3 regions of the Sporosarcina sp. YIM B06819 genome follow, and region 1 is predicted to be linked to each of the others. Evidence: predicted binding sites of a transcription regulator. Region 1 holds the regulator's gene; each other region holds the start of a gene.
The links. Region 1 encodes CtsR, which represses protease genes until heat stress. Its sites were predicted from a motif close to ATGGTCAATAAAGGTCAAACA; they were not measured.

Region 1 (7,222 bases):
GGCAATTTTTGTGTCCGTAAATCGACGAGTAAGTGCTGCCCCACCAACCATGATCGGCAAATCAATGCCTGCTGCTTTAAAATCTTGAGCGGTGATAACCATTTGTTGTGCAGATTTAACGAGTAGTCCAGATAATCCGATAATATCGGGCTTTTCTTTGCGAATAACTTCAATCAGTGTTGAAGGAGTCACCTTAATACCGATATCGATGACTGTGAAGCCGTTATTGCTTAAGATGATTTCCACCAGGTTTTTCCCGATATCATGGACATCACCTTTAACAGTTGCCAAAACGATTTTCCCTTTGCCTGTGTCACCCTCGGCTTTGTCCATAAATTGCTCAAGAAATGCTACGGATGCTTTCATCACTCCAGCACTTTGCAGTACTTCCGCCACAATCAGTTTGTTCGTGTTGAATAAACGTCCAACCTCAGCCATTCCATCCATCAAAGGTCCGTTAATGATATCGAGGGGAGTATCATACATCTTAAGAGCAGCTTCCAAGTCAGGAATCAGGCCCTCTTTCGTTCCCTCGATTATATAATAGCTAAGGCGCTCTGGAACGGTTTTCGGAATATCATCTTCCGTTTTCTCTTTCTTCTTGCCGCGATAAAAGTTCGTGAATTCTGCAAGCGTTTCATCGGTTGTATTGAACAGTAAATCATTGGCCATGTTGATTTCTGCTTCAGGGATAGAAGCATAGCGCTCTAGTTTCTCCGTATTGACAATCGCATAGTCAAGACCTGCCTGTGTACAGTGATATAAATACACAGCATTCAACACTTCACGACCAACTGGAGGAAGACCGAATGACACGTTACTGACACCAAGAATGGTCAATGCACGTGGCATTTTTTCTTTAATGAGGCGAATGCCTTCAATGGTTTCCACGGCAGAGCCGATATATTGTTCATCACCTGTACCTACTGGGAAGACGAGTGGATCGAAAATAATATCTTCCGGTGCTAGTCCCCATTTATTGACGAGGAGATCGTAAGAACGTTGGGCTACTTCAAGTTTGCGTTCACGCGTAACCGCCATTCCTGGTTCGTCGATTGTCCCGACAACGACGGCAGCCCCGTACTTTTTGACAAGCGGCAAGACAGCATCATAGCGGTCCTCGCCATCCTCTAAATTGATGGAGTTAATGATGACTTTCCCTTGTGAATATTTCAAAGCCTCTTCAATCACTTTTTCGTCTGTGGAATCAATGACGAGCGGCACTTTTACTTTTTTGACGACTTCTTGCATGAACTTCGTGATATCTTCTAGCTCATCACGGTCTGGATTTGCTAAACAAATATCGATAACATGTGCGCCGCCTTTTACTTGGGCACGCGCAATTTCGGATGCTTCTTCAAATTTGCCATCAACAATCAGCTGTTTGAATTTCCGAGAACCGATAACGTTTGTCCGCTCGCCGATTAATAGTGGGCGCATAGAGTCATCATAAAGCAGAGGCTCAATACCTGACACAGCATGACCATGAACAGTTTCTGAACCTTGTCGAGGTTTTTTATCAGCCACTGCTTCACGAATCGCGCGGATATGTTCTGGTGTAGTTCCACAACAACCCCCTACGATATTCAACCAACCTTTATCAGCAAAACCTTGTAGTTTTTTAGAAAGTGATTCAGGTGATTCGTGGTAATGACCTTCTTCGTCTGGCAGTCCAGCATTCGGATAACAGCTGACATAGCTCGTTGCTAACTCTGACAGCGAACGCAGATGATCCGTCATGAACTCAGGTCCTGTTGCACAGTTTAGGCCAACGGAAAGTGGCTTGATATGTTCTATAGAAATGTAAAATGATTCGATGCTTTGCCCTGCAAGCGTCGTCCCCATCGGTTCAATGGTTCCAGAAATCATCACAGGCAATTCGATTCCTGTTTCCTCAAATGCGCGCTTGATGCCGAGAGTACCCGCTTTGACATTCAACATGTCTTGGCTTGTTTCCATCAGTATCAGATCGCAGCCCCCTTCGATCAACGCTTTGGCTTGTATGTAAAAGTCATGTGTTAAGCCGTCAAATGTAGCCCCCCCTGTGACGGATAATGTTTTTGTTGTGGGTCCCATTGCACCTGCGACAAAGCGAGGCCAGTCAGAAGTGGAAAAGTCTTGTGCACATTGTTTGGCAATTTGTGCTGCACGGAAATTAATTTCATGTGCGTGTTCACCTAAATCATAATCATCGAGAACGATTGGCGTTCCACCAAACGTATTTGTCGAAATGATATCTGCTCCAGCTTCCAAGTATTCACGGTGAATGCGATCCAAGACATCGGGCCTTACAATATTTAAGTACTCATTACAGCCGTCATATTCTTCGCCACCGAAATCCTCGGGAGAAAGATTAGCATTTTGCAACATAGTCCCCATCGCACCATCCATGATGAGTATTCTTTTTTGGAGCTGCTCTTCAATAACATATTTCGACATAACGAATCACTCTCTTTCTTTGTACTAATTATTTTGTTAAATCTACTTGAAAAATAAAAAAAGCCTTCCTAGAAAGAAGGCTTTACGAATATACGTAGTTGTCCCTTCTCATCTTTAGAACCACGGGGGTTCTGCTGGAATTAGCACCAGTCCTTGTCGGCAGGTTGCTGAAGCTTCATAGGGCCAGTTCCCTCTGCTTCTCTTGATAAGAATATAATATTAAGTTGGTTGAATAGTAGAAATCATCATAACGTTATAAATGGTTTCCGTCAAGCCGTCCTGGGTAGAAAGCAAGAAAGTCTATGGTAGGATAGGGATAATATGATAAACAGAAGGTGAACGAATTGAGAGCTTTTAAATATATTATTCCCGTAATGATGATTGTCGGGACGGTTAGTATCATGATGTTAAACAAGAGTCACCAAGATGTTCCACCTATGTCGCGCATTTATATTACGCTAGGTGCGATGGTTGTGAGTGGGATTATTTCTTATTTTTTATTTCCGAAAGATGAAGAAAAGAATTGATGAGAAATCGTTAGCGAGTGTGCTAACGATTTTTTAGCTTCTAGGCAGTGTATATGTTTAGCGGAATTGCTAGGGAGCAGGGCCATTTGTCTAGGTTTCATACATAAAAAGTGAAACAATTCCGTAGGTTAATCGTATAAGGAGTATGTAAAAAAATCTTTGCAATAGAAAAGAGTGTATTTAGATGATCAATTTACTTATCTTTTCAATTATTACAGGTGTTGTGTCTAGCCTAATTATTGTCCCGTTTGTGTTGAACAATAAGGAGACAAAAGTGAAGGTGACGTTTAACAGAGTTGCAGCCATTACTAGCACTGCTATTTTATGCACAGTCATCATTTTCGTCTTTTATTATGTAACGAATATGGATCGTAATTGGACGTCTTTATGGGGGCCGCTACTCGTGGTCACTTTGTTGGGGGCAATTGTGGCAGGGAGTAAGGATCGCAGATTGAAGATTGTTTTATTGTTGGGAGCAATCGCTTTCGGGGCATATATCTTAAGTGCACCTTTATTCAACGCGAATCAGAAATACAAGGCGGTTGAAATGGAACAACAGGTGGAAATCAAAGCGTTTGATGAAACCAAAACGCCTGCAAGCGTACCGCCGAAGTTTGCGCGCAACAAGATGAAGAAGGCGTTCGTTCAAGTTCCGAATCCAAGTTATTATGAACTCGGCAATTTACAAATTCAAAAAGTTGGCGATGATTTTGTCTACATCGCACCTGTTGAATTTTCGAGTCTTTTCAAGTGGTGGGCTGGTAAAACGACACCAGGCTACTTCACAATGAGTGCGACTGACTCGGCAGACAATCCGAAATTCGTGAAGGCTGAAATGGCTTATACGCCGTCGTCTTTTTTCCATAAGCAAGTGGAGCGTCATATACGGATGGAAATGCCGAGTCTTATTTTCTATGGCGATGTTCAGTTAGAAATTAATGATGAGGGGAAACCATATTATATCCGCTCATATGGGAACTTTATTACGGCACGTGACGGCTTTGATGTTCAAGGGATTGTAGTGGTCGACCCGGAGTCAGGTGATGTAAAGCAATATGCAATTGCAGATGTACCTGCATTTATCGATGGTGCCGTTTCTCCTGAGGCAGTTAGTTTGCAGAATAGTTATTTTGGTAATTACGTACACGGATTCTGGAATTCTGTATTTGGGAAAAAAGATGTGAAATTACCATCGGATGAAGGGACCGAATCGAATGTAAGTCCGATTTTTGACGAGAACGGTCATATGTATTATTTCACTGATTTCACAAGTCCGAAAGAAGGTATTGATTCGATGCTTGGTTATGCCTTGACTGATGGACGAACAGGTGAAGCAACGTATTATACGGGCAATCTGGAAGAAGCGTATATGGATTCACAAGGTGCTCTTCAGATTATTGAAAAGAAATTTATCGAAAAGAAATGGTCTGGTGAAATGCCAGTATTGTACAACTTTTACGGGGAAGCAAGTTGGTTAACGCCGGTGCTTGATTCAAACGGATTCTTGCAAAATTACTTCATCGTATCGGCTGCAAATCCGGAAATATCGGTGTATGGAAATTCTCCAAATGAAGCATTGAAATTGTACAAAGCGGCACTTCAACGCGGAGGCAATACTGTCGATGGTAATTCTAGCGCTGAAGAGGCGCAAGTAGCAGTGACTGTCGTACGTGTTTTTAAGGAACGCATCGGCGACTTTACGCTCGTCTCGTTTTTGGCTACTGATGGACGAAACTTCAGCGTATCCTCTGAAACTGCGCTGCTTTCCATTTATATCCAAGAAGGTGATCAGTTGATGATTACGTATCTAGAGACGGGTGAACTGTTTTTGCCAGTGAAGAAATTGACGAATAATAGTATGAAGTAATGATTAACGGAGTACAGGGGAATTCCTCGCGTACTCCGTTTTTTATTTGATGACTAAATATTACTCATTCATGACGATACTATCGAAGCGTAGTGCTTTTAACTTTATTCAGCAGAAGTTCAAGCCCTAGACAAAAATGCGCTGAGGCGCATTTTATTTGCAGATTAAACAGAATGTCATGTACAATTAAGTCAAAGATAGTCAAAGTCAACGGCTTATCACCCGGTATGAAAGAGGTGAAAACATGAGAAATATTTCTGATATTATAGAAGGTTATTTGAAGGCAATCATCGAAGAAGAACAAAAAGGCATAATTGAAATTAAGCGCAGTGAAGTTGCTGAGAAGTTCCAATGTGTTCCTTCGCAAATCAATTACGTCATTAAAACCCGTTTTACAGCAGAACGCGGCTATGCAGTTGAATCGAAGCGTGGTGGCGGTGGCTATATCCGTATTTTTCGTGTGCAGACCAATTCGCGTAAGGAATTGATCGAACATATTTTAGAAGGTATTCGCACAGGAGTCTCCTTTACGATGGCTGAGGATGTTATTTATAGGCTGATGGAGGAGGAAGTCATATCGGAAAGAGAATCGAAGCTTATTCTAGCTGCTATCGATCGTACAACACTTTATCAGCCGCTCCCGGAACGCGATATCCTGCGCGCGCGGATTTTACAGGCGATGCTCGTAACGCTCATATATGAGCAGCTAGACTGACTGTCAATCTAACTACAACGAGGTGATTTTTGTGATATGTGAAAATTGTAAAGAACGGCCGGCCTCCGTCATTATTACTCAAGAAAGCATGGCGGGGTCGGCCGAGCGTCATTTATGTGATAAATGTGCTTTTCATGCACAGACATTCCACTTTAATCCGAATCAGGAACCGTTGTCCATCCAGCAGTTTCTATCCCACTGGTTTAGCGGGACGGATCCATTTCAGGCGCAGCAACAAACGCGCGGAGAATCGCAAATAGGGCTGGAGTGTCCTTCATGTGGTTTGACATTTCAAAAGTTTCTCGATATCGGAAAGTTTGGTTGCGCCACGTGTTACGACACATTTCGTGGGAAATTGCCGCATGTGTTAAGAAAACTTCACAATGGTCATTCAATCCACGGAGGAAAAGTTCCGGTGTCTTTCAATGAATTGTATGCTATTAAAAAGAAAATCGAAGAAATTCGCATGAAGATGAAAGTGGCAATTGAAGCCGAGCATTTTGAAGAAGCTGCAGCTTTACGTGACGAGGCGAATACACTAAAGCAACACCTTGCCCATGGAGGTGGAAATAGCGATGTCGATTGAAAAGTTTATGCGTAATGCAGTGACAGGCTGGATGACAACTCATGGTGAGCATTCTGACATTGTTATGTCGACACGAATCCGCTTGGCGCGCAATCTAACAGGCTATCATTTCCCAATTGCATTCACGGAAGAAGACGCACTGGCGGTTGACAAAGCCGTTGCGGGTGTCCTGCTGGATATTGGTGAAAGTGAGTATTCCTATACTAAAATGGCTGAACTCCCTGCACTTGAACGTCAAGTCCTTGTAGAGAAGCACTTAATTAGCCCGCATTTGGCTAATCCCGATCGTCAAGGCGCGGTCATTTTATCGGAAGACGAAACAATAAGTGTCATGGTGAATGAAGAAGATCATATTCGTATCCAATGTATTTACCCGGGGCTTCAGCTTGAGGATGCCTACAATCAGGCGAATGTGGTAGATGATCATTTGGAAAAAGAACTTCCTTATGCATTTGATGAGGATTTTGGCTATTTGACAAGCTGTCCATCGAATACGGGAACAGGCATGCGGGCATCGGTCATGATGCATTTACCGGCGTTGACGATGACGAAGCAAATTGACCGTATTATTCCGGCAATTTCAAGGCTCGGTATGGTTGTTCGTGGTAGCTATGGTGAAGGAAGCGAGGCGCCGGGTAATGTTTACCAAGTGTCTAATCAGACAACACTAGGGAAAACAGAACAGGAGATTCTCGTTGATTTGGGGAATATCACATCACGCTTAATCGCGCATGAACGCAATGCACGTGAATTGCTATTGGCTAAATCAAGGATTGCGCTTGAGAATAGGCTTTTCCGTTCACTCGGTACGATTAGCTATGCTCGTTTGTTGCCGTCAGGAGAAGCAGCGCGTTGTTTGTCAGATGTTCGATTGGGTATTGATATGGGTATCATTGAGGATATTGATATGTCCATTTTGAATGAACTCATGATTTTTATGCAGCCTGGCTTTTTACAAAAATATGCCGATGTGGAATTATCCCAAGAAGAACGGGATATATTTAGAGCGAAACTATTCAGAGAACGACTCCATGCAGAGCGTACATCAGCTTCAGTAGAAAAAAGTGGGGAAGAGTGAGCAGGTGTTT
Region 2 (7,222 bases), on a different contig from region 1:
CATCCATATCGCAATTGCCAGCAACCACTTTGACAGAGCGAATGCCTAAAAACTCCGTTAACCTCTTGGCAATCGATGCGCGACCCGACCAGTCTTCCATTGCAGCCTCCAGTGTGCGTAACACTGACCCGCCTTCAGTCGTAATCGAGGCACCCTCTTTGGCCACATGAATTAGATTCTGTGCTCGAAGAATATCCATCATTGTTCGTGTTTCTCGTTCTGAAAGACCAGCTATCTGACCGAGTGGACGCCTCCCGATTGGACCAGACATTTTAATAAGCTTCAACATCCGGTATCTTTGTTGCATCAGTTCCATCATTTCAGGAACGAGTTTCCTTTGCGCTTCCATCATAAAGTCCAATTATTCCTCCCTTCAGTCAACAAGGACACATATCGTCCCATCAAACTGAAAAATGTCCCACATAGAGCAAAAAAAAATATTTCTAAGTCAATTGTATATCATCCTCTTTAACTTATCAACAAAAAGAATCAGTTTTCAGAATAAGCCAATGACATCAACGTAGCCAATGGTACCATACAATAATACTTCGTCATCTTTCGCAATGACTGGAATCATTAACATGAATTTCTCATGATTAACATCGTCCAATTCGATATTGACCTCGTCCCACGTAAGCGGAAAATCTTCTTGCACCAGTTTCATCATCGCCTTCGCTTCATCGCAAAGATGACAATTCGGTTTTGTATAGAATGTTACATGCATGATCAAACACCTCTAGAATATTGGGATAGCTTTAGTATAGATGAAGAACGAATGAACTGCACATGATACTACTTCATCACACACCGATTCATAACGCTACACGAAACATTCTCCATGAGTGAAAATAATCGAATAAAAGCCGATCCATATTCGGATCGGCTTACATTCGATTATTTTACTTTTTCATATCACTACGTGAGATAATATGGTCAATCAAACCATATTCTTTTGCACGCTCTGCTGTCATAAAGTTATCGCGATCAGTATCTCTTGCAAGAACTTCAATTGGCTGTCCCGTACGCTCTGCAAGAATACCATTAAGTTTCTCGCGTAGGAATAGAATACGCTTCGCGGCGATTTCAATTTCTGTCGCTTGACCTTGTGCGCCACCAAGCGGCTGGTGGATCATCACTTCCGCATTCGGAAGAGCAAAACGCTTACCTTTCGTACCAGCTGCAAGAAGGAATGCCCCCATAGAAGCTGCCATCCCGATACAAATCGTTTGAACATCTGGCTTAATAAACTGCATCGTATCGTAAATTGCCATCCCAGCTGTAATGCTTCCGCCTGGGCTATTAATGTAAATCGAAATGTCTTTTTCTGGATCTTCTGCTTCCAAGAAAAGAAGCTGTGCTACGATTGAATTTGAAACGTTGTCATCAATTCCACTACCAAGCATGATAATTCTGTCTTTCAATAGGCGGGAATAAATATCGTAAGCCCGCTCTCCACGACTCGTTTGTTCAATTACTGTTGGTATTAGGTTCATTCCATTTCCTCCTTCAAGGTACATAGTCTTGTCAGTCTGTTGAAACAACTTACGCTTCAACTGTAATTTTATCATACATAGTATGGTCAACGAAGGTCAAATATAACGCTTTCAAAATAACTATTGCAATCAGACGGCTTCATTAGTATAATGAAACTTGTCTGCTAAGGTAGTCATGAATCGTTCGTCCTCGTGGTGCAATGGATAGCACGCAAGCCTCCGAAGCTTGAAATGTGGGTTCGACTCCCGCCGAGGGCATAGTTTACCCGTCATTGTTTATGCAATGACGGGTATTTTTTTATCGCTTAAAAGGCTAGTAACCAATGTTTCCATTAGTGTTGCCACCGTTTCACACAAACTAAACAACGTCAACGCGAAACCTAACAATGTTCCCAGCAAACTATGCAACGCTCTCGGAACTAAACAACATTCCCTGCAGTGTTCACAACGTTTCACGCAAACTATGCAACGTCAACGCGAAACCTAACAATGTTCCCAGCAAACTATGCAACGCTCTCGGAACTAAACAACATACCCCGCAGTGTTCACAACGCTTCACACAAACTATGCAACGTCAACGCGAAACCTAACAATGTTCCCAGCAAACTATGCAACGTCGCCGTCCTCCCCCACCATCTCCAATAAAAAAACCGTCTCCAATTATCGATGGACGATAAGAAACGGCGGGTTCTCACTTATTTTTCATTTTCAACAAGAATTGACAACGTGCTCAATGCCTGTTCTTCATCGATTCCATCAGCTACAAGCGTCACGGATGTGCCACGCGCAATGGCAAGGCTCATAATCCCCATAATACTTTTCGCATTGACTTGCCGATTGTCTTTTTTCAAAAATATATCTGCTGTAAAACGATTTGCTTCTTGGACGAAAAGTGCTGCTTGCCTTGCTTGCAATCCTGTTTTCATTTTTACTTCCACTGTTCGCTCTGCCATGTATTCCCCAACTCCTATCTATTTGTCAGCTTCCAATGCCCCCACTACGGAGATTTTCTGCAATTTCCTCTATTTTTCTTAAGCGGTGGTTCACGCCCGACTTACTAACGGTTCCGCCTGAAACTAATTCACCAAGCTCTTTTAACGTAATATCTTGATTATCTACTCGAAGTCGCGCAATTTCTTGCAGTCTATCTGGTAATTGACCTAAACCAATCGTATTTTCGATAAACTTTATATTTTCAACTTGGCGCTGTGCAGCCCCAATCGTTTTATTCAGATTCGCTGTTTCACAATTTACAAGTCGGTTTACGCTATTGCGCATATCCCGTATAATCCGCACATCCTCGAATTTCATCAGTGATACATGAGCTCCAACAATACTTAGGAAATCCGATATTTTCTCGGCTTCCTTCAAGTAAGCAATATAACCCTTTTTGCGTTCAATCGACTTGCCGTTCAACTGATATTTATTCATCAATTCGACAAGTGCATCACTATGTTCCTTATAGATTGAAAAGATTTCGAGGTGATAGGAGGATGTTTCCGGATTATTAACCGAACCTCCGGCTAGAAAAGCACCTCGTAAGTAAGCACGCTGGCAACATTTCTTCTTCACTAATGCCGGTGATATCTCATTTTTAAACTGGAATGTTCCCGTCAAAATGAGTAGTTCCTCAAGAAGTGATTTGGCACCTTCCCGTATTCGACAAATATACACATTATTTTTTTTCAAGCGCATCTTTTTCCGCACAAGTAATTCCACTTTATACGGATACAGCCGCTTTACATTCGAATATAGACGCCTAGCAATCGCTGCATTTTCAGTTTGTACATCAAGACTTAACTGTTTGTTTGAAAAGGACAGTGCCCCATTCATTCTAATGAATGCCGCAATTTCTGCCTTTATACAGCAATCATCTGCTTCAATTTGCGTCATTTCTTTTTTTGTTTCTGAAGCAAAAGACATGATTTTTCAAGTCCCCTTTCCCGGCGACGATCACGTCTATTCCGTTTTTACAGCACTATCTATATAATCCATGAGCCAATTCGCGACTTTCCCTGGGTCATGCATCACAAGTTCCCCATTTACTAATGCGATATCCTTTACGATGATGCTTGGAACAAGCTGCTGTAAGTTCTCCAAATCATTTATAACCGGCCATGGTGCTTCCGTTTGTTCTTTCCTGCCAAGCAACGCTGTTATATCCGCACCATTCAATAATACCGCGTCAATAAAAGCCGCACCCGCATGATCGTACAATGCCTGGACATGCTCTGAGGCCGTATAACGATACGTCTCACCTGCTTGCGTTGTCAAGTTACCAATATATACTTTTTTCGCCTTAGATGCCAATACAGCTTCTCGAATTGCTGGAACAAGTATTGTCGGTAAAATACTCGTATACAAACTACCTGGACCAAAGACGAGGAGATCTGCCCCCATAATGGTATCAACCGTTTCAGGCAATGGCTCTGCTTCCTGCGGAGACATATACACTTTGCGAATCCTTCGACCATAAACCGGAATTTTGGACTCTCCTGTTACAATTGTGCCATCTTCCAGTTCCGCATGCAATGTAATCCGTTGATTAGCAGCTGGTAATACCTTCCCCTTGATGTTCAAAACACGACTCATTTGCTCGATTGCACGGGCAAAATCACCTGTAATATCCGTCATCGCAGTTAGCATAAGATTGCCAAGCGAGTGCCCTTTCAAATCCTCTGAGGATGAAAATCGATATTGAAACATCTTCTCTATAAGCGGCTCAACATCTGAAAGCGCTGCCAATACCTGGCGGATATCACCAGGAGGTGGAATATCGTATTCATCCAGAAGTCTGCCAGAACTACCTCCATCATCGGCTACCGACACAACTGCCGTCAAGTCAATATGATGACTTTTTAACCCGCGTAATAACGTCGATAATCCGGTTCCACCACCGAAGGCAACTACTTTTTTCAATTTACCGGATCGAGACATGGTGTCATCCCTTTCTCTTTTCAACATCCCGATGGGTAATGAAAGTCCGGTATTCATCCTTGAATCTCGCTCCAAAAAATTCAGCGAGCGTTACCGAACGATGTTGCCCTCCAGTACACCCAAACGCAATGACAACTTGTGATTTTCCTTCATTCTTATACTGCGGAATGAGAAACTTGAACAAATCTGTCAACTTGTCGATTAAAATCTGCGTATCACTCCACTTGAGGACATAGTCGTAGACTTCCTTATCAAGCCCTGTTTTCACTTTTAATTCCTGAATATAAAAAGGATTTGGCAAGAATCGTACATCGAATACGACATCCGCATCAATTGGCATGCCATGTTTAAATCCGAATGAAATAAAGTTTACGGTAAAGCCAGCACTATCCTTAGTGGAAAACTCAGCCATAATCTTTTCTCGCAATGCCCTCGGCTTCAAACTCGATGTTTGATAGATTGAGCGGGCTCTGCCTTTCAATTCCGATAGTAGCAGCCGTTCTTTTTGAATACCCGCTAGTGGCAATCCGCCATCAGCTAAAGGATGTGAGCGCCTTGTTTCTTTATAACGTCGAACGAGCGTCTCATCATCTGCATCGAGGAATAATATGCGAGAAGATACGCCTTCCATACGCAACAAATCATCTAGCGCACCGATGAGCGAATCGAAAAGATCGCCTCCCCGCGTATCCATGACAGCCGCAATTCGTCTCATGCGATTTTCCGATTTCATCATCAAATCAAGAAACATCACTAACAATTCAGGAGGCAAATTATCGATACAATAAAAGCCAAGATCTTCAAAGCTCTGCATGGCAACAGTTTTACCTGCACCCGACATCCCAGTAATAATGACGATTTCAACATCGCTATTTGGTGTTTCCATTTCTGTCATAACCTATCACCTTCCCTAGAATGCTGAATTTCTTCTTTCAACAGCTTAAATTCCTCGGTGTAAAAGAACGTTCCATATTGTATGCCAAGCTGTGACACTGCAAACAATAAATTCGTGCGATCCCCTTCCGCCATTGGAAGCGTCTGTAAACTTTCAACGGGGTGCCATTCGAGATCACCTTCCGTTGTTGTTTCAAATGGTGTACCCATCAAATCGCGCGCCAAAAATGTATAAAGCATCCACTCATTTTTAACATGTTCACCTGTGTCATCCACAATAACCATCGTATAAACACCTTTTAAATGCGGCTCAATAGCCTCGGCACCCGTTTCTTCTACAAATTCTCTCGCTGCTGCCTCGTAAACCGACTCACCCGGGTCCATCTTGCCACCAGGGGCTACATACCAACCGCGACGAGGTTTTTTTAATAATAATACTTGACCGTCTTTCACTACGAGTAAGTTTGCGATTCTTTGCATTTGTCTATCCTCACCTTTTTAAGCGCATACATTTATTATACAACGTATTGCCAATAAACAACATGAAAAAGGAGGCCACCCACTAGAATATTCTAGTGAATGGCCTTTTTTTGTAAATTGCTATATCAAAAGGGGGGTCAATTGATACGTTTACTATACCCCAGCAATGTTGCATGACTGTTACAGTCATATTAAGGTTTGATTAAGCCTTGGCGCCTAATTTCTCCATCAATTCTTCAACATATTTCTGCACAGCCTGTGCGGCAATACTACCGTCACCAGTCGCTGTAACAACTTGACGCAATAATTTCTCACGTACATCTCCTGCCGCGTAGATACCAGGCACAGATGTTTCCATAATATCGTTGGTTTTTACATACCCATTTTCATCAAGAATACCTAGTTTTTCAAATGGAGCCGTTAGCGGATCCATTCCGATATAGACGAATACACCATTTGTTTCAAAGTCCTTTTCCGCTCCATCTACCGTTGACACAAGCGTTACTGAACCAACTTTACCGTCTTTTTCGTTCACTTGTTTAACGGTCGAATTCCAAATGAATTCAATTTTATCGTTGGCGAACGCACGTTCTTGAAGAATCTTTTGTGCACGCAACTCATCTCGACGATGAACAATCGTTACTTTGTCTGCAAAGCGTGTTAAATACGTTCCTTCTTCAACCGCAGAATCTCCGCCGCCGATGACAACGAGTTCTTTTTTACGGAAAAATGCACCATCACAAACCGCACAATAACTTACGCCGCGACCTGTCAACTCACTTTCACCTGGAATACCCATTTTGCGATATTCTGCACCTGTTGTAATAATAATGGCACGTGTCTTATATTCTTTGCCGCCAGCAATAATTGTTTTAAAGCTTTCACCATCGATAACTTCCGTCACGTCACCATAGGCATATTCAGCACCAAACTTCTTCGCATGCTCAAACATTTTTGTCGATAAATCTGGACCTAAAATCGTTTCAAATCCAGGATAGTTTTCAATTTCCTCTGTATTTGCCATTTGACCACCAGGTATCCCACGCTCAAGCATTAGCGTAGATAAATTCCCACGTGATGTATAGACAGCTGCTGTCAGTCCAGCTGGCCCAGCACCAATAATAATGACATCATAGATTTTTTCAGTTGTCATGTTCATTTCCTCCTTGACTCCATTGACTCTTCCTCTACTCTAACCAAAGCGTATAAGAATGGCTTACTTCAATCAACTTTTCTGCTTATTAAACGATACATCACACATCAAATTGTGGCAGAAATTCGATCAATTCACCTACATACTTCGTTAATGTAGGAACAGATACACCAAACTCTCTCGCAATCGCTGTTTTCGTTATCCCTGAATAGCGCGATGACTGAAACATGTAGTCCGTTGCTGCCGCCAAGGCCGCTGGATTCCG
Region 3 (7,222 bases), on a different contig from region 1:
TTTGAAAGAAGTTGAACAAGGTGACTACTTCATGGTTGCGGCACCGCTCAAGTTAACAGGTACGGATGCTGCACCTGCAAGAGTACTGTTATTTGAAGGATTACAATAAGCATCGTTTGGACATGCATGAACAACGCATGAAGAAAAGGTCTACACTTGTATTATAGTAGTGGATTTGGAAGTGAGAAAAATAGTTGTTGCATTCATCTTATTTGTAGTTGCTGGATTAGCTGAAATAGGCGGTGGTTACCTAATTTGGCTATGGTTGCGAGAAGGAAAGCCTCTCTATTGGGGGTTAATGGGTGGAGTAACACTAGCGTTATATGGAGTGATCGCTACTTTTCAAGCATTTCCTTCATTTGGCAGGGTATATGCAGCCTACGGCGGAGTTTTCATTGTCCTAGCAGTGTTGTGGGGATGGGGAATCGATAAAAAAGCACCTGATGTATATGATTGGCTAGGTGCCGCCATTTGTCTAGTAGGCGTGTCTGTTATTCTTTTTGCACCACGGCACTAATAAGTTATTTGTAATGAAAAAGGCATCCCGTCAATCAGGATGCCTTTCATTATGATTATTTCGCTTCTACTCTCCAAGTGGTTAGCAGGTTCATTGACTTCAATCGATTTCGAACAGCAATGCCAGCCCACGACGCCATCAAGGCTTTCAGGATGCCGCCGATTAAAAACGGTGTAAATCCACCTGCAAATGCCGCAAGCCATGAAATATCGGCAACTACTTTTAGCCAAACTGTACCCAAAATTAACGCAACAAACATTCCTATGATATTTGCGATAATGGCATTTTTAAGTGTAAAGCTTGTCTTCTCAAGAAAATAGCCAATGATAAAGGCAGTTGGGATGAACCCGATTAAATAGCCGCCTGTAGGCCCCATTAGAATTCCCAATCCAGCCTTCATCTGTGCGAATACCGGTACACCAATGGCCCCCAAACATAAATAAACGAGGACAGATAAAGTCCCGTATCGTGCACCTAATATCGTCGCGGCAAGTCCAATCGCCAATGTTTGTCCAGTAATCGGCACAAGAGGTAATGGAATGGTAACTTGTGCCAATACCCCAATTATGGCTGCGAAAAGTGCGGATGTAATCATCATTCGTAATTTGAAACGTGATTCTAGCATTGTGTGAAATCCCCTTTCATTTGGTTAACTATTAAATTCTTATAGTTTACTCATTTATTGTAGTACAACTGAATAATATACGTCAACCTATTATTTAATTGTGTTGACGTAAAACTTTTGTATATTCAATATTCGACCGATTTGTCGGCAATCACATTTGTTTATTGCTATATTGCATGTTAAAAATATATTCAATTGAATAGAGCTATTATCCTGTCTATAATGAAGATAATAGGTATTTTTTCATTCGGGAAGGATGAATGTATATGACCCAGGAAGCTATTCGACGTAGAAATAATGTTCGGATTTTTGGAAAAGGGACGAAAACAATTATATTTGCACACGGATTTGGCTGTGATCAGCAAGTTTGGCATAAGATCACGCCGGCATTTGAAGAGGAGTTTCAAATAGTCGTATTTGACTATGTAGGATCAGGCCATTCCGATAAAAGTGCCTATAATAGTGAGCGGTATGGTACTCCAGAGGGGTACGCAGCAGATATAGTAGACATTTGTATAGCATTTAATTTGAAAGATATTATTTTTGTAGGCCATTCCATCAGTGGAGTTATCGGATTATTGGCGTCTATTACCAATGCAGCGTTATTTGACAAACTCTGTCTGATAGGACCTTCTCCTTGTTATATTAATCAACCAGGCTATGCAGGGGGATTTGACAAGGCGGATATTGATGAACTCTTGGAGATGATGGAAAGAAACTATAAAGAATGGGTGAAGTATTTAGCGCCGATTGCTTCAAAAAATAGTGGTCGTCCAGCGTTAACTGAGGAATTTGAAGAAATTTTAATGGCAAACGACCAGCACATTGTGAGACAGTTTTGTGAGATGACGTTTAATATCGATGTCCGGGATGACTTGGAGAAGGTGAAGATACCTTCTGTCATTTTACAAGCAAAAGAGGATTCCATTGTACCACTTGAAATTGCGCATTATTTGCATACTCATTTACATAATAGCAAACTTATTTTAATGGAAGCCACTGGCCATAATCCGCATTTAAGTTATCCTGAAGAAACGATTTATCATATAAAGAACTTTATCGGAGGCCAGTGATAGTTGGAGGTTGAGAAATGTTTGATCAATTAAACTTTGCGCCATGTGGCTACCTAGTCATTGACCAGCATGGGAAGATTCTTCAATTGACCAGCATGGGAAGATTCTTCAAATGAATGATACCCTTAAAAAAATGCTAGGAAAATCGCAAGAAGACCTAAACCAACACCATATTCATAAGATATTGACAACCGCTTCACATATTTATTATCAAACGTATTTTCTACCCTTACTTGATATTAATGGGCAAGTGAATGAAATCTATCTGACCTTGCAAAGTGCAACAGACAAGATTCCGGTGTTGATGAATGCGGTTGAGCGCGAAGTAGACGGTACAAAACGCATTGAATGTGTGCTGATGGAAACGAGAGTTCGAGATGAGTATGAAAATGAGTTGATCCAGGACAAGCGAAATGCTGAACGCATTCTGCAAGAGACAGATGAGGCAAACTTGGAATTGCAGCAGTTGCTCAAGGAAGTAGAAGGGAAGAAAAGCGAACTAGAACAACTTAACTTACAGCTTCAGCAGTTCGCTTTGACGGATTTCCTTACAGGTCTCTCCAACAGGAGATACTTTGAAGAACAGATGACAATCTTTTTAGTTGAAAATAGGGATTACTACAAACCATTTGTCCTATTACTCATAGATATAGACTATTTTAAGCTCATCAATGACAAGTTTGGGCATCTGGTAGGTGATATTGTCCTACAGGAACTGTCCTCGAAGCTACAAAATGCCGCTAGAACGGATGATGTAGTAGCGCGGATAGGCGGCGAAGAATTTGCGATCCTGTTGCCTAACACCGATGAGGCAACAAGCTATAAGTTAGCAGAAGAGCTAAGAAGGTCGATTGAACAAAGTTATTGGTCTTGTGAGCCTGTAACCATCAGTATTGGTATTGCCGTTGTTAAACAAGGGGATACCAGTATGACGATCTTGGAGAGGGCCGATCAAGCGCTGTATACTTCTAAAAATTTAGGTAGAAATCGTGTGTCGATTGGGTAAGGTTGTGAAATATTCCGCTTACCTTGTGTGGAAAGAAGGCTAAATTGTCCCGTCGATTGTTTGAAATAGAATATAGAACAAAATCCCTTACTCATTCAAGTAAGGGATTTTGTTTACAGTCGCTTAAAACTATGAAATTTTGACTTCCAATAGCTGTTGTTTAGGCTTGTTACTTGTGATTTCTTGCCTCCAGCATGGACGAACTTATTGTTGCCAATGTAAATACCGACGTGCGAAATGCCTTTACGGTATGTATTTTCGAAAAAGACCAAATCACCTGGCTTAGGAGAAGTTACTTTCTTCGATTGTGCAAATTGGCTAAGCGTGGTTCGTGAGACATTTTTTCCTGATTTTTTGAATGCATATTGAATAAATCCACTACAGTCAAATCCATTTATTGTAGTCCCGCCAAATACGTAAGGGATACCCGTTAGCTTCATTGCTTGTTCAACAACTTTTACGGAAGCAACGGATGATTTTGAAGCCGTTTTGCTGTCACTTGCCGACTCGTTTTTCTTACCTGATATTTGTAAGACTTGATCTGGAAAGAGCTCGTCTGATGTCAAGTCATTCCATTTCATGAGATCGGATATGGACACATTGTTTGAATTTGAAATGATCCATAATGATTCTCCGGTTTTGACCGTATGTGTACTTGCTTCTGCATTAGTTGTTGTGATCCCGAAAGCTAAAGAGCCTGCCAAGATTAGTGAACATGTTAGTTTTTTCATTATGTATGTCAGCCACCTTTTCTATGAATCATTGAATGGTCAATGACTATATATCAATAGTAGGCGACAATGCATTCGGGTTCAACAGCAGTTCGGTTACAGATTCATTACACATTCGTAAAATTAACGGGATATTTTGGAGTCATATCCAATGTTAAGGGGAAAAGGGGTGGAATTTGATGAATAGGCGATAAGCAGATTCGATTATGTAACAATAAACAAGGAAATTTAATAGTATACAACTAGCGAAGTAGGCAGAGTTCACCTCTAAACCAACTGTTAGGAGTGTCTAATATGGCAGCAATTACAGGTAATGACTATATCAATCGCATTGATGAGCTACACACAAATGTCTGGGTAGATGGGCAACCTGTGACAGGTAAAATTTCTGAGCATCCCGCTTTCAAAGGGATTATGAAAAGCCAAGCGGCCTTATATGATCTACAGCATAATGGCGTTAGCATGACGTATCCTTCTCCAGCAACCGGGCAACCCGTGGGTATGTCCTATTTACAACCGACGACTGTAGAAGATTTAGTGAAAAGGCGGGCGATGGTCCAGCAGTGGGCGCTGTCCAACAATGGCATGATGGGTAGAAGTCCCGATTATATGAATACCGTAGTGATGGCGCTGGCATCTTCTGTGGATTTATTGAAGGGAAAAGAGAACTGCTTTCCTGAAAACGTTCTGTCATTTTATGAGTATGCGCGTGACAACGATCTATCGATGACCCATTCGTTCATTGACCCGCAAGTCAATCGGGCACAATTCCATTTCGAGGAGGAAGGCGAGCCGATTGCCGCCAAAGTGGTGGAACGTAATGAGGAGGGCATCGTCGTCAAGGGGGCACGATTACTGGCAACTCAGGGCGGCATTACGGATGAAATTGTTGTCATTGCAACAGGTGGTGTGAAGGACGCGGCCAATGGATTCGCCTTCGTAATTCCTAGTAACAGTGAAGGTCTCAAGTTCGTCTGCAGAGAATCATTTGCTGGAGGCGATTCGACATTTAACTCTCCATTGAGCGCGCGCTATGAGGAAATGGATTCGATTGTTGTGTTTGACAATGTACTAGTCCCGTGGGAGCGTGTTTTTTACTATGATAACATCGCAGTCGCCAACAGTTTCATAGCTTGTAGCTCATTCCAGCCGTTCACCTTACATCAAGTAGTTTCCCGACAAATTGTAAAAATTGAATTTGTGTTGGGCGTTGTCCAATCCATCATAGACACCATCAATATCGGCGATTACCAGCATGTGCAAGAGAAAGTGACTGAAATCATCGTTGCACTGGAAACGATGAAGGCGCTGGTCATCAAATCGGAAGTGGAGGCCGAGCTAGACGAATGGGGATGGATGCGGCCAAATCGAACAACTCTCCAAATTGCCATCAACTACTTTCCAAGGGTCTACCCACGCTTCACAGAAATCATTCAGCAGCTAGGTGCCAGCGGACTGATGTCCATTCCGACAGAAAATGCCTTTCAGTCTAGTATTCGCAAAGATTTAAATCAGTATTTGCAATCGAAAGCAAATAACGCAGAGGAACGGGTCAAAATTTTCCGTTTAGCATGGGATTTGACGATGAGTGCGTTTGGTACGCGCGAGACGTTGTATGAACGGTTTTTCTTTGGGGACCCTGTGAGGTTGGCAGGGCAGTTGTATCATGATTATGATCGGGAGCTGTTTGTTGGGCGGGTGATGGGGGTTTTGGGGATTGATTCGACTGAATAATAAAACCTCCTTTCTTGGCAGATAGTTGCTAGGGAAGGAGGTTATTTGAGTCGTACGGAAGTGGTGTTCTGAATTTTTGCCAGTGGTAACTGATGGAATTAATTTAAATTGTCATTGGCACTTTTTTTTGAAACGAGAAAGAATATAATCTTCCTAATAACTCTTATCAAAAACCAAGCAACAAACTTGAAGGTCAAAATAGATCAGTGTATACTACAATCAAAGGTTAAATATAGTCAAAGTCAGAACGCGAGATAAGAAGGAGGAAACAAACATGAAATGTAAACATTGTGGTAAAAACGAAGCAACGATGAATTTGAGATTTCAAGTGAATCATCAAGGAATGCAAATCAACCTGTGTCACAGGTGTTTTCAAGAGATCCAAGGTCAATTGGCGTTAGGAAAAATGCCGTCATTTAACAAAGATGCACAGCATTTTTCCAAAGCAAATGGCGGCCATCAGGCACGCACACAAACAAGACAAACACAAGAAAGTCAAGGCACTGGTTTGTTAGACCAACTAGGTAGAAACCTTTCAAACGATGCCAAGGATGGACAGATTGATCCCGTTATCGGACGTGACCAAGAAGTAAAGCGCGTCATTGAGACGTTAAATCGGAGAAATAAAAATAACCCGGTGTTAATCGGAGAGCCGGGTGTCGGTAAAACAGCCATTGCCGAGGGGCTTGCCGTGAAAATCCACGAAGGCGATGTCCCTGCGAAATTGATGAACAAACAAGTGTATTTGTTAGATGTCGCTTCACTCGTAACGAATACAGGCATTCGAGGGCAATTTGAAGAGCGGATGAAACAATTGATTGAAGAACTTCAGACGCGAAAAGATGTCATTTTATTCATTGATGAAATCCACTTGCTCGTTGGGGCAGGCACGGCGGAAGGTTCACAAATGGACGCCGGGAATATTTTGAAGCCGGCTTTAGCACGTGGGGGCTTACAACTAATCGGCGCAACGACGTTGAAAGAATACCGTCAAATCGAAAAAGATGCTGCACTTGAACGCCGGTTTCAACCGATAATCGTGAAGGAACCTTCTGCAGAAGACACGATTCATATCCTAAAAGGTATTAAAGACCGTTACGAAGATTTCCATGGTGTGCGTTATTCGGATGAAGCGGTGCGTGCCTTTGTCACTTTATCACAACGATATATTCAAGACCGCTTTTTACCAGACAAGGCGATTGACTTGATGGATGAAGTCGGAGCACGTTTAAACCTTGTACAGACAGCAGCCGATTCTAAGTCAATTGGAACACTTCTCAATGAAGTGATTCAGCAAAAAGAGCTGGCAGCGGAACGGGAAGACTATGAAAAAGCGGCGAATTTACGTTATGAGGAAATTCAATTACGTAAAAAACTAGAAAAGGCAAATCAAAGTGGAGAAGTAGAACATAGGGAAGTGTCTGTTGAAGATATCGAGTTGATTGTAGAAGAAAAAACAGGGATTCCTGTGACAAAACTACAGGCGGCAGAACAAGCGAAAATGAAAGGCATCGCGGATAACCTTAACAAAAAGGT

Region 2: the regulator CtsR is predicted to act here: its motif matches at 1,576-1,596, upstream of clpP (ATP-dependent Clp endopeptidase proteolytic subunit ClpP).
Region 3: the regulator CtsR is predicted to act here: its motif matches at 5,909-5,929, upstream of R2B72_RS14585 (ATP-dependent Clp protease ATP-binding subunit).

What each region holds. Positions count from the first base shown of each region.
Region 1 is NZ_JAWLIQ010000011.1:95,668-102,889, reverse strand. Features, by position in the region: gene metH (methionine synthase) at 1-2,439, opposite strand, end outside; SAM riboswitch class I at 2,545-2,651, opposite strand; gene R2B72_RS09195 (histidine kinase) at 2,784-2,966, shown strand; gene R2B72_RS09190 (hypothetical protein) at 3,151-4,833, shown strand; gene R2B72_RS09185 (CtsR family transcriptional regulator) at 5,078-5,548, shown strand; gene R2B72_RS09180 (UvrB/UvrC motif-containing protein) at 5,580-6,134, shown strand; gene R2B72_RS09175 (protein arginine kinase) at 6,124-7,212, shown strand.
Region 2 is NZ_JAWLIQ010000015.1:58,307-65,528, reverse strand. Features, by position in the region: gene R2B72_RS11705 (sugar-binding transcriptional regulator) at 1-352, opposite strand, end outside; gene R2B72_RS11700 (glutaredoxin family protein) at 497-724, opposite strand; gene clpP (ATP-dependent Clp endopeptidase proteolytic subunit ClpP) at 900-1,493, opposite strand; tRNA gene R2B72_RS11690 (tRNA-Arg) at 1,680-1,751, shown strand; gene R2B72_RS11685 (HPr family phosphocarrier protein) at 2,189-2,446, opposite strand; gene whiA (DNA-binding protein WhiA) at 2,472-3,416, opposite strand; gene R2B72_RS11675 (YvcK family protein) at 3,453-4,430, opposite strand; gene rapZ (RNase adapter RapZ) at 4,435-5,325, opposite strand; gene R2B72_RS11665 (NUDIX hydrolase) at 5,322-5,804, opposite strand; gene trxB (thioredoxin-disulfide reductase) at 6,007-6,957, opposite strand; gene R2B72_RS11655 (tetratricopeptide repeat protein) at 7,058-7,222, opposite strand, start outside.
Region 3 is NZ_JAWLIQ010000023.1:6,448-13,669, reverse strand. Features, by position in the region: gene R2B72_RS14620 (cyclase family protein) at 1-109, shown strand, start outside; gene R2B72_RS14615 (YnfA family protein) at 191-517, shown strand; gene R2B72_RS14610 (biotin transporter BioY) at 573-1,142, opposite strand; gene R2B72_RS14605 (alpha/beta hydrolase) at 1,409-2,215, shown strand; gene R2B72_RS14600 (GGDEF domain-containing protein) at 2,328-3,221, shown strand; gene R2B72_RS14595 (NlpC/P60 family protein) at 3,335-3,952, opposite strand; gene hpaB (4-hydroxyphenylacetate 3-monooxygenase, oxygenase component) at 4,247-5,686, shown strand; gene R2B72_RS14585 (ATP-dependent Clp protease ATP-binding subunit) at 5,961-7,222, shown strand, end outside.